3 regions of the Yinghuangia sp. YIM S10712 genome follow, and region 2 is predicted to be linked to each of the others. Evidence: riboswitches for the same ligand, from Rfam matches in the RefSeq annotation. Region 2 holds a riboswitch; each other region holds the start of a gene.
The links. A riboswitch is a leader RNA that binds a small molecule or an ion and turns the genes downstream of it on or off. The one in region 2 is predicted to bind cyclic di-AMP.
Positions count from the first base shown of each region.

Region 1: it holds a riboswitch for cyclic di-AMP, as region 2 does, so the genes downstream of both, ACRX5W_RS17000 (transglycosylase family protein) here and ACRX5W_RS03870 (NlpC/P60 family protein) in region 2, are expected to answer to the same signal.
Region 3: it holds a riboswitch for cyclic di-AMP, as region 2 does, so the genes downstream of both, ACRX5W_RS27740 (NlpC/P60 family protein) here and ACRX5W_RS03870 (NlpC/P60 family protein) in region 2, are expected to answer to the same signal.

Region 1 is NZ_JBPKBI010000007.1:96,377-99,644, forward strand. It holds gene ACRX5W_RS16990 (ADP-ribosylation family protein) at 1-133, opposite strand, end outside; gene ACRX5W_RS16995 (PaaI family thioesterase) at 461-1,339, shown strand; cyclic di-AMP (ydaO/yuaA leader) riboswitch at 1,840-2,040, shown strand; gene ACRX5W_RS17000 (transglycosylase family protein) at 2,046-3,245, shown strand.
Region 2 is NZ_JBPKBI010000001.1:816,207-819,474, forward strand. It holds gene ACRX5W_RS03860 (ATP-binding protein) at 1-76, shown strand, start outside; gene ACRX5W_RS03865 (response regulator) at 73-783, shown strand; gene ACRX5W_RS03870 (NlpC/P60 family protein) at 863-1,984, opposite strand; cyclic di-AMP (ydaO/yuaA leader) riboswitch at 1,993-2,133, opposite strand; gene ACRX5W_RS03875 (hypothetical protein) at 2,353-2,706, shown strand; gene pcrA (DNA helicase PcrA) at 2,823-3,268, shown strand, end outside.
Region 3 is NZ_JBPKBI010000019.1:24,125-27,392, forward strand. It holds gene ACRX5W_RS27730 (hypothetical protein) at 1-455, shown strand, start outside; gene ACRX5W_RS27735 (hypothetical protein) at 468-836, opposite strand; cyclic di-AMP (ydaO/yuaA leader) riboswitch at 1,466-1,658, shown strand; gene ACRX5W_RS27740 (NlpC/P60 family protein) at 1,664-2,500, shown strand; gene ACRX5W_RS27745 (DUF3040 domain-containing protein) at 2,739-3,080, shown strand; gene ACRX5W_RS27750 (UbiA family prenyltransferase) at 3,217-3,268, opposite strand, start outside.

The sequences.
Region 1 (3,268 bases), on a different contig from region 2:
TGTCGTCGAGCGCCCGCTTCTCAGCCGGTCCCAGAGAGGTCAGGAACGCGTGGTAGCGGAAAACTGATTCGGGCAGTTCCAGACCCCAGTCGCGGCGGACCCGCTCCTCGACCGCCACGCGGTTTTCCGTCATGGAACGAACCCCCTGTGCGCCATACGTGGTTGACCGGGCCACCAGGCTACTGACCGCCGCGCCCTGCCGTCGGCCGCCGCGGCGACCGCGCGGGCGAGACGGTCGGGTCACAGCCGGGAGCGTGGGCTTTCGCTGAACGCGCGCAGGGGGCGGGAGCCTGCGCGCCGACCCTTCGCTCACGCCCGGCCCCGCACCTGCGATAATGACTCTCTCGTGCGCGAGAATGACGTTCTCTTGGGGGACGTCGGCGCGCCGGGCAGCGTACGGCAACACGGCGGGGCCGCATCGGTCGGCGGTAGGACCGCCCCAGGGAACCAGGACATCTCCATGACTGCGCACCACGACCTCGCGGCACCGCTCATCCGGCGCGGCCGTGGGCCGATGACCCTCTTCGGCGCCGCGATCACCCCGGTCGACGGCGGGAGCCGCGGGACGATGACGTCAGGTCCCTGGATGACCGGCCCGGACGGATCCCCGAACAGTGCCGCTCTCGGCGTGCTCATCGACGACACGCTGGGGAGGGCGACGTCCGCGCACCGGCCCGACGAGCTGTGGCCGGTGACCACCGAGCTCTCCGTCGACTACACCGCGCCGCCGCCGTGCGACGGGCAGACGATCCAAAGCGAGTGCTCGGTCGTGTCCGCGCAGCCGACGGGGGTCCTGGTCTCCGGGACGGTACGGGACGACGCCGACCGCACGCTCGCACTCGCGACCCTGCGCAGTCGGTTCACCACCACCGTTCCCCGCGACCTCCAGGAGTTGTTCACCCCCGACGCGACGACGGCCCCGACGACCGCGGCACTGCCGGAACCACGGCGCGAGTCGGAGCCGCCGTACCGCGAGTCGCTGCTCGCCATGCTGGACGCGTCCTTGGAAGTCGACGGAGACACCGCGTCGTTGCGGGTGCCCGGCCGCGAGATCCTGACGAACGCCAGTGGCGTCATGCACGGCGGCATCGCCCTGTGCGCGACCCAGCTTGCCGCCTCGCACTGGCTGCGCCCGGAGGACGGCATGTCCCTGGCTTCGGTTCGCATCAGCTACCTGCGCGCGCTGGAGATCACCGGCGAAACCCGCTTCGTCGCCCGGGTCGTGCACGGTGGCCGGAGCTTCCGCCTGATCGAGGTCGTGTCCCACGGACCGTCGGGCAAGCCGGGCACGGTCGCCATGGTGGCTGGATACTCCGGCCCGACCTCGGCCTCCGTCTAGCCGCACCGGCGCGGACCGCACGCGGCCCGCAGACCGGGACCATAACCGCAGACGGCAAACCGCAGACCGCAGTATTGGCGGCGAGAAGGAAACCCCAGGTCAACGCCCCTGTACCGGCCCCATCCCGTCACCTGCGGACCCCCCTCCGCGCGCAGGCGCCGACGCGCGGTGTTCGGCCCTTTTTTCCCATCCACCGAGCGACAAAACGACCGAACCGGGGCAATTTACGTTTCCTTTGCAAAACTACTTGAACGCATCGCCGTGGCACAGCGAGTAGCGGATCCCGACTTCCCGCATCGCCCCGAACACGCAAAGTGTCATTTTGACTGCGGAGAGGGCGAGACAACGCTACTGAGCGTGACTTATTCCCTATTCCCGAATTTCATTGAACTTTCTTCGGTTCCAAGGGATTTGTGTTGTAACCGGGTGTTTGTCTAGCTTCGTGGTCGTCGGTGCAACGCCGACCCCGCTCACCGGAACGCCGAATTCTGCCGCCGGTCGAGACGGGACTGCTGAGAACCAGTCACGGCAGAAGCGGGGGAACCAGGTGAAATTCGCCGGACCGGCGACGTACTTCCGTACGACCGGGACGGCTTGGGGTGAAGCCGTGCCAAAAACGTCCTGATCAGGGCGTGGGCGGCGCGGCCGGGCAACTCCAGCCCGAATCCGACAGCTCACCTCGCAGGCGTGGGAGAGGAATCGCTTAATGCTGTCCGCGACCCGCAACCTTCTGAGCAACCGCAAGTCCATCGCCGTCGCCGCCGGTGTCACCGGCGCCGCGATCGCCCTCCCGATGCTCGGCGCGACCAGCGCGTCCGCCGCCTCGGTGAGCACGTGGGACAGGGTCGCTCAGTGCGAGTCCACCAACAACTGGTCCATCAACTCCGGCAACGGCTTCTACGGCGGCCTCCAGTTCACGAACTCGACGTGGCAGGAGTTCGGCGGCACGCAGTACGCGCCGCGCGCCGACCTCGCCACGAAGGACCAGCAGATCGCCATCGCCGAGAAGGTCCTCGCGGTTCAGGGCCCGGGTGCCTGGCCGGTCTGCTCCGTCAAGGCGGGCCTGACCAAGAACAGCGGCACGCCGTCCATCGACACCGGTTCGGCCGCCAAGCCCGTGGCCGCCGCCTCGTCGGCCTCCTCGTCCGCGGCCTCCTCGTCCGCAGGCTCCGACAACGCGTCGGCGTCCGGCGCGCAGGCGACCCAGTCGAGCAAGCCGGCCGCGGCGCAGACCACTGCCGCGACCTACTCCGTGGTCGCCGGTGACACGCTCTCCAAGATCGCCAACACGCACGACGTGGCCGGCGGCTGGCAGAAGCTGTACCAGGACAACCGCAGCGTCATCGGCGGCAACCCGAACATGATCCACCAGGGCCAGAAGCTCACCCTGAACGGCAAGGCTTCCGCGTCCGCGTCGAACTCGGCGTCGTCTGCGGCGTCGTCCGCGGCCACCACGACCGCGACCGCGTCGGACAAGGCCGCCTCCAGCCAGGAGACCTCGTCGAGCGGCTACGTCCGCCCGGTGTCGGGTGCGCCGCACGGCTCGTACGGCAACTCCGGCTCGCTGTGGTCGAACGGCCACACCGGTGAGGACTTCTCCGCCGCCTCCGGCACCCCGGTGAAGGCCGTCACGTCCGGCACGATCGTGAAGGCCGGCTGGGGCGGCGCGTACGGCAACGAGATCGTCATCAAGCACGCCGACGGCAAGTACACCCAGTACGGCCACCTGAGCTCGCTGTCGGTCTCCGTCGGCCAGAAGGTCGCGACCGGCCAGCAGGTCGGCCTGGCCGGCTCGACCGGCAACTCCACCGGACCGCACCTGCACTTCGAGGTGCGCACGACCCCGAGCTACGGCTCGGACGTGAACCCGCTGGCGTACCTGCGCGCCCACGGCGTCAACATCTGAGCGTCGTGACGCGGTGCCCTGTG
Region 2 (3,268 bases):
CCGCAGCGAGCCCGGTGAGGGCACCGAAGTCGAGCTGGGGATGGCTCGCAGCGAGGGGAACAGGAGCCGGTCGTGAGCAGCGAGAGCCCGCAGGGCGCCGGGGCAGGCGGTACGGCAGGCGGTACGGCAGGCGGGGCGGCGGGCGGGGGCCGGGTCCGCGTCGTGCTGGTCGACGACCACCGCATGTTCCGTACGGGCGTGCGCGCCGAGATCGGTGACGCGGTCGAGGTGGTCGGCGAGGCCGAGGACGTCCCGTCCGCGGTCGCGGTGGTGCGGGCGACGCGGCCCGAAGTGGTGCTGCTGGATGTGCACCTGCCCGGCGGCGGCGGGGTCGAGGTGCTGCGGCAGTGCGCCGAACTCCAGCCCGGTGTGCGGTTCCTGGCGCTGTCGGTGTCCGATGCCGCCGACGACGTGATCGGGGTCATCCGGGGCGGCGCGCGCGGTTACGTCACGAAGTCGATCACCGGCGACGAGCTGGTCCGGGCGGTGGCGCGGGTCGCGGACGGCGACGCGGTGTTCTCGCCGCGCCTTGCCGGGTTCGTGCTGGACGCCTTCGCGGCGACGGATGTCCCGCCGATCGACGAGGACCTGGACCGGCTGACGCAGCGGGAGCGCGAGGTGCTGCGGCTGATCGCACGCGGCTACGCGTACAAGGAGATCGCGCGGCGGCTGGTGATCTCGGTGAAGACCGTGGAGACCCATGTGTCGGCGGTGCTGCGCAAGTTGCAGCTTTCCAACCGGCACGAGCTGACGCGCTGGGCGACCGACCGGCGACTGGTGTGACGACGGCCGCCGGTCGGCCGGGAACGCAGGGGCGGGACGCGGTGTGCGGACCGCCCGAGCGCACCGTTCGGGTGCCGGTTTACCCGGGGCGGGTCGCCGCGTAGAACGGCATCACGTTGATCGACTCGGTCCGGACATTCGTGCCGGGGCGCGGAGCGTGGACCATCATGCCGTTGCCGATGTACATCCCGACGTGGCTGTTGTCGGAGTAGAAGAAGACCAGGTCGCCGGGCTGGAGCTGGGACTTCGAGACCCTGGTGCCGACGTTGACCTGGTCCCACGTGGTGCGCGGCAGCTTGACGCCGGCCTTCCCCCACGCGGCCTGCATGAGACCGGAGCAGTCGTACGAGCTCGGCCCTGCCTTGCCCCAGCCGTACGGCTTGCCTATCTGGTCCATGGCGAAATCTATGGCGACCGAGGCCCGTCCGGACGCCGGGACGGCGGCGGCTTCCTTGTCGTCTTCCTCGGCGGCGGCGCGTTCCTCGTCGCGCGCCGCGCGCTCCTCGGCCTCGCGCTCGGCGGCTTCGGCCGCTTCGTGCTCGTTGGACTCCAGGATCGCCTGCCGCTCGGCCTCGGTGAGGGTGTTGAGCAGAGCCTGGGCCTTGTTGAGCTTCTCCTGGATCGCGTTCTTGTTCGCGGTCAGGTCCTTGCGGAGCTGGTCGAGCTCCGCAAGCTGCCGGGAGGCTTCCTCGCGGTCCTGCTGGAGCATGCGCGCCTGCGCGGCGATCTGCTCCAGCTTGATGGCCTGCTGGGAGTCCAACTGGTCGAGCATCTGGGCTTTTTGCAGGTACTCGGCGGGGTCGCCGCTCAGCGCGAGCGCGAGCTCGGGCGGCATACCGCCGTTGCGGTACTGGTTGGCGGCGAGGATGCCGATCTGCTCGCGCAGCTCGTTCATCGCGGCCTGTTCCTCGGTGACGCGGGTCTGCGTCGCGTTCGCCGCCTGCTGGAGCTGCTCGACCTTCTCCTGGACACCGTTGTAGATGTCGGTGGCCTTGGCGACCTCGTGGTGGAGCTGGTTGACCTGCTCCTGGACCTGGGACTTGGTCGGGTTGGCCGGGGCGGGGTCGGCGTGGGACGGGCCGGCGAAGGCGATGACCCCGGTCATGGTCGCGGCGGCGGTGACCGCCAGGGTCGCGGCACTGCGGGGAGCCGTACGCGGCTTCGACCGGCGGTGCTGCGCGGGACGACGATGGGACGCCACGAAAGCGTCACTCCTTCCTCGGCCGCCTACCGGGTTAGCTGACAGGCTCGGGCGGAAGAAGACGCCCTACGGCGCCGGGAGCGGCCCCGGCACCGATTCGCCTCGATGGGACCGTGGGTCCCCGGCTCCGGAAAAGGCCCGCGGCCGCACAGGGACGGCCGCCGGTCGTGACCGGACTCGGCGGTGGCGCCCGTCTGCTCCGGGTGGAGCACGGGGGTACGGGCCACCTGGCCGAGAACATTAGTCACAGGAGTGTCACGAACCCCAGGATCTCCCCGGACATTGCCAAAGCTTTACCTTGGGGGTCGTTTCATTGTCCGGTTTGTGATTTTTATAGGCTCGTCGCAGCCGACTCTGAGGAGCGTCCCGTGGACGTCGTTCGTCAACTCCTGCTCGTCCTGCACATCATCGGCGTCGCCTCCCTGCTGGGCGGATTCCTGACCCAGATGAGCGCGATGAAGTCCGGCGACGTCCGCGTCAACAAGGCGATGGTCCACGGCGCGCTCACGATGCTGGTCACCGGGGTCGCCCTCGTCGGCGTCCGGCAGAGCCAGGACCTCGACGTCGACAACGCCAAGATGGGTGTGAAGCTGGCCGTTCTCCTCGCGATCCTCCTCATGGTGTGGACCAACCGCACCAAGGAGCGCGTGGACACCAAGATCGTCGGCGCCATCGGCCTGCTGACCGTCGCCAACATCGCGATCGCCGTCATGTGGACCTGAGCCGGCCCGAGCCGGACGCGGAGGCCTGAGCCGGACGAGAGCCGCCCTCGCGCCCGGCGGTCCCGTTCGGCACGCACGGGCCGGAACCGCCGGCGCGGCTCGTAGACTCGGCAGCGATGAGCAAACTCTTCGACGACCTGCCGCTGCCGGGCTTCGGCGCCGACGTGCCCGCGGACGCGGACATCCCCTGGCCCGCCGAACCCCCGCCCGACGAGGTCCCGCCGCCGCCCGAGTACGACCCGGCACCCGACGACCTGTTCTCGGGCGACTACGACGTGCCCGCACAGCCGTACGAGGGCCACTACCGCAACGGCGCCCCCAAGCCCGCCGTCGACCCGGCGCAACTGCTCGACGGGATGAACCCGCAGCAGCGCGCCGCCGTCGTCCACGAGGGCTCGCCGCTGCTCATCGTGGCGGGCGCAGGCTCGGGCAAGACGCGCGTGCTCACCCACCGCATCGCGTACCTGCTGGGCGCGCGCGGCGTGCACCCCGGGCAGATCCTCGCGATCACCTTCACCAACAAGGCCGCGGGCGAGATGAAGGAGCGCGTCGAGGCTCTGGT
Region 3 (3,268 bases), on a different contig from region 2:
CGACCCTGTCGTGGGCCGTCGCGGCGGTCGACCTCGCGGCGCCCGGCCACAACCGCGTGCCCGCCGTCGTCGCGGCCATCGTGACGCTGGGCGCACCCGTGACCATCACCGCGATGTCGGTCTGGGAGGCCAAGCGGGTGCGCCTGCTGTACGGCGTGACCTTCCGCAGCGGGTCGCAGCCCACGCGGCTCCCGCCAACCGCCGCCGCCACCGCCGGCGCGTCATGGGTTCCGCCGCAGGTCGCCAACGCGTCGACCGCGCTCGGCGGCAACCTCGGCGGGCACACCATGGGGGGCGGCCAACCGGGTTACGTCGCCCGGCCGTTCCCGCATACCGTCCACGTCATCGGGGTGCTGTTGAGCTGCGGCATGTGGACGGTGGGATACCTGATCTCGTACGCCGTGTGGAAGAAGCGCCAGGCTGCGGCCGTCCCCGCGCCCGGTGGCTGGGTCTGATCGGGCCACGGTTCACGGGCCGAGTCCGGCCCCGGCCCACAAACGGGTGAACTGGTCGAACGCCAGGACGAGGAACCCGCCGGCCGCGCCGACGAACGTCGTGAACAGCCACGCGAACGCCCAGCCGTTGTCGGCCCGCTCCGGTTCGGAAGCACGCAACCCCGGGAGCGCGAGCGCCAGTCCGACGACCCCGGCGGCCACCGCCAGCACCAGGCCGAACAGGGCGCAGGGGAACGGGCCGGCGCCGCCACTCGGCAGGCCGTACCACATCAGGGTGAGCGCGCCGATGTTCACGGCCCAGAGCAGCGCGAGCGCGACGCAGCGGGCGCGGGTGGCGGACCGGTCGGCGAAGTCGGCCACCGCGCGGAGGAGCGAGGTCACCGAACGACGGGATGACGTTTCTGGTTCGTCCCGCGAGTCGCCGACCGGATCGGCTGACGCCGGCGCGGAATTCGCCGGCTCCGGGGACTTCGCGACCGAGCGTTGGGATCGGGACACCGGGCCTCCCCGCCAGCGTTGGATGAGCAAGTGCCGTGGCCGGAAAAGTTCCCCGTCTCGCGAACGCGCGAGGTAGTGACGGTCCTCCCGCCGATCGCGCCTCGGGCGACGAGAGGAAGGGCCGTCAGGGCCCAGTGCGACGAAAACCGGCGAATTGTCCGGGTTGCGGCATGACTTCGACGGTAGGCGCGCCGAGAGCGCCGGGCAGCCGGGGAAGGCCGTTCGAGTGAACGGACAATCCATCTGGTTGCGTAAATGCGGACAAGATTGGACGTGTAATGATTCGCCCGGCGGGCGGGTCATGAGCAATTCAGATCTTTTTCGGTCACCGATCCGTCACGGTCACTCTGCGGCATATCCGCATGTCATCCCGGGGTGTCCGAAGCATCCCCGCAGGTGAGACCAGGCCGAACGCCGCCTTTACGCACCTGTGATGCACGGCCGGCGAGTTGTGGACGACAAGGCGATTTGTCTAGCGTCACCCCCGGTTTCGCCGACCACGGCGAAATGCGCCGACCGGAACGCCGAATCCCGTCCCCGGTCCCGGCGCGCGCGAGAGCACTTCCGGACGGGAGCGGGGGAACCAGGTGGTACGCCGTACCCGACACGTCGGGTCCGGCTCGGGGTGAAGCCGTGCGCTCGCGCGGCCGGGCCGTCTCCGGTCCGAATCCGACAGCTCACCTCGCAGGCGGCAGGAGAGGAACGACTTCATGCTGTCTGCCCACAGCGTCCGCCGCCTGGTGGCCGCCGCCGGCATCGCCGGCCTCGGCACGGCCTTCACCGCCACCGCCACCCACGCCGCTCCGGCCATGGCCCAGCCGGAGGCCGCGACCACCGCTGCGGCCCCCACGGACCCCGCCGCCGAGACGGGCGCCGACACCGGATCCGCCGCCACCTCCACCGCCGCGACACACACCGTCGTGTCAGGTGACACCCTCTGGAGGATCGCCGACGCGAACGGGGTCGCCGGCAGCTGGCAGGCCCTGTACGACCTGAACCGCGACCAGCTCACCAAAGGCCCGGACTGGCTCGACATCGGCCGGATCCTGAAGCTGACCGGCACCGCACCGGCCGAGACCGGCAGTTCGTCGCAGACGGCCACCCGGACGGCCGCGACCACCGAGACGTCCGAGACGACCGCCCCGACCACGCAGTCCACCGCCGGTTCGACGGCGACGCAGGTTGCCGCCCCCGCGGCCGGCAAGGCCGCCGCCGCGATCGCGTTCGCGAAGGCCCAGCTCGGCAAGCCGTACGTCTACGGGGCCGAAGGGCCCGACGCGTACGACTGCTCCGGCCTCGTCCAGGCGGCGTGGAAGGCCGCGGGCGTGTCGATCCCGCGCGTCACCACCGACCAGTACGCGGCCGGCGACAAGGTCGCGATATCCGACCTTCAGCCCGGCGACCTGGTGTTCTACTACTCCGGCATCAGCCACGTCGGCATGTACCTGGGCGACGGCCAGATCATCCACGCCCCGAACTCGCGTTCGGTCGTGAAGATCGTTCCCGTCGACTCGATGCCCATCGCGGGCGCCACCCGCCCCGCCTGATCCCCGCGCCGCCCGACGGCCCCACGGACCGGCCCCGCGCGGACGGCGGACCACGTTCTCAGCCGTGTCTCCACCGCCCGCGCGGGTGCCGCCGGACGACCATGCACGCGGGTATGACCAGGCAGAACGACCGGTATGCCCGTCCCTTCCGCGCGCACACGGCCAACGAATAACTCCACATCACCCGGGCAGCGTAATGACAGTTCCGTCACCATGTCCCCGTCCGGAGGTGGCGACCATGCCCGGCGGCCCCGCGCTCAGCCGTCGTGAGCGGCAGCAGCTGCATGCCATCGAACTCGAATTGCAGCGCGACGCCGTACTCGACCGGCAACTGCGCACCATGAATCTCGTCAGTCCGCCCAGCGGCCGAGCACCGGCCGGCAGATTCCGTCGGCAAGTGCGCGTCTACAGCCTGATCGTCCTGTGCCCGCTGTCCCTCGTCATGCTCGCCGCGACGCTCAGCGGCGGCCCGGTGTCGATCGCCGTCGCCGCGGCAGTCGTATGGGCCGCAACGCTGGTGATCGCGGGCGACTGGCTCTGGGCCTGGTGGCATTCCACACGCCGCCAGGAGCCCGGCTAACGGGCGATATCCCGGCGGCGTCCGCCGGGAAGCCACCACGGTGATGCCACGACGCGGCACCCACAGGCCGACGTGTGCCTGTTCCGGCCGGTGACCCGTCCGTACGCCGGGGCCCGCGCACCGAGACATCCACCGGTCAGGCCAACTGGCCCGCATGCGCCACCAACAGCGCCACCGCGAGTGCCGCG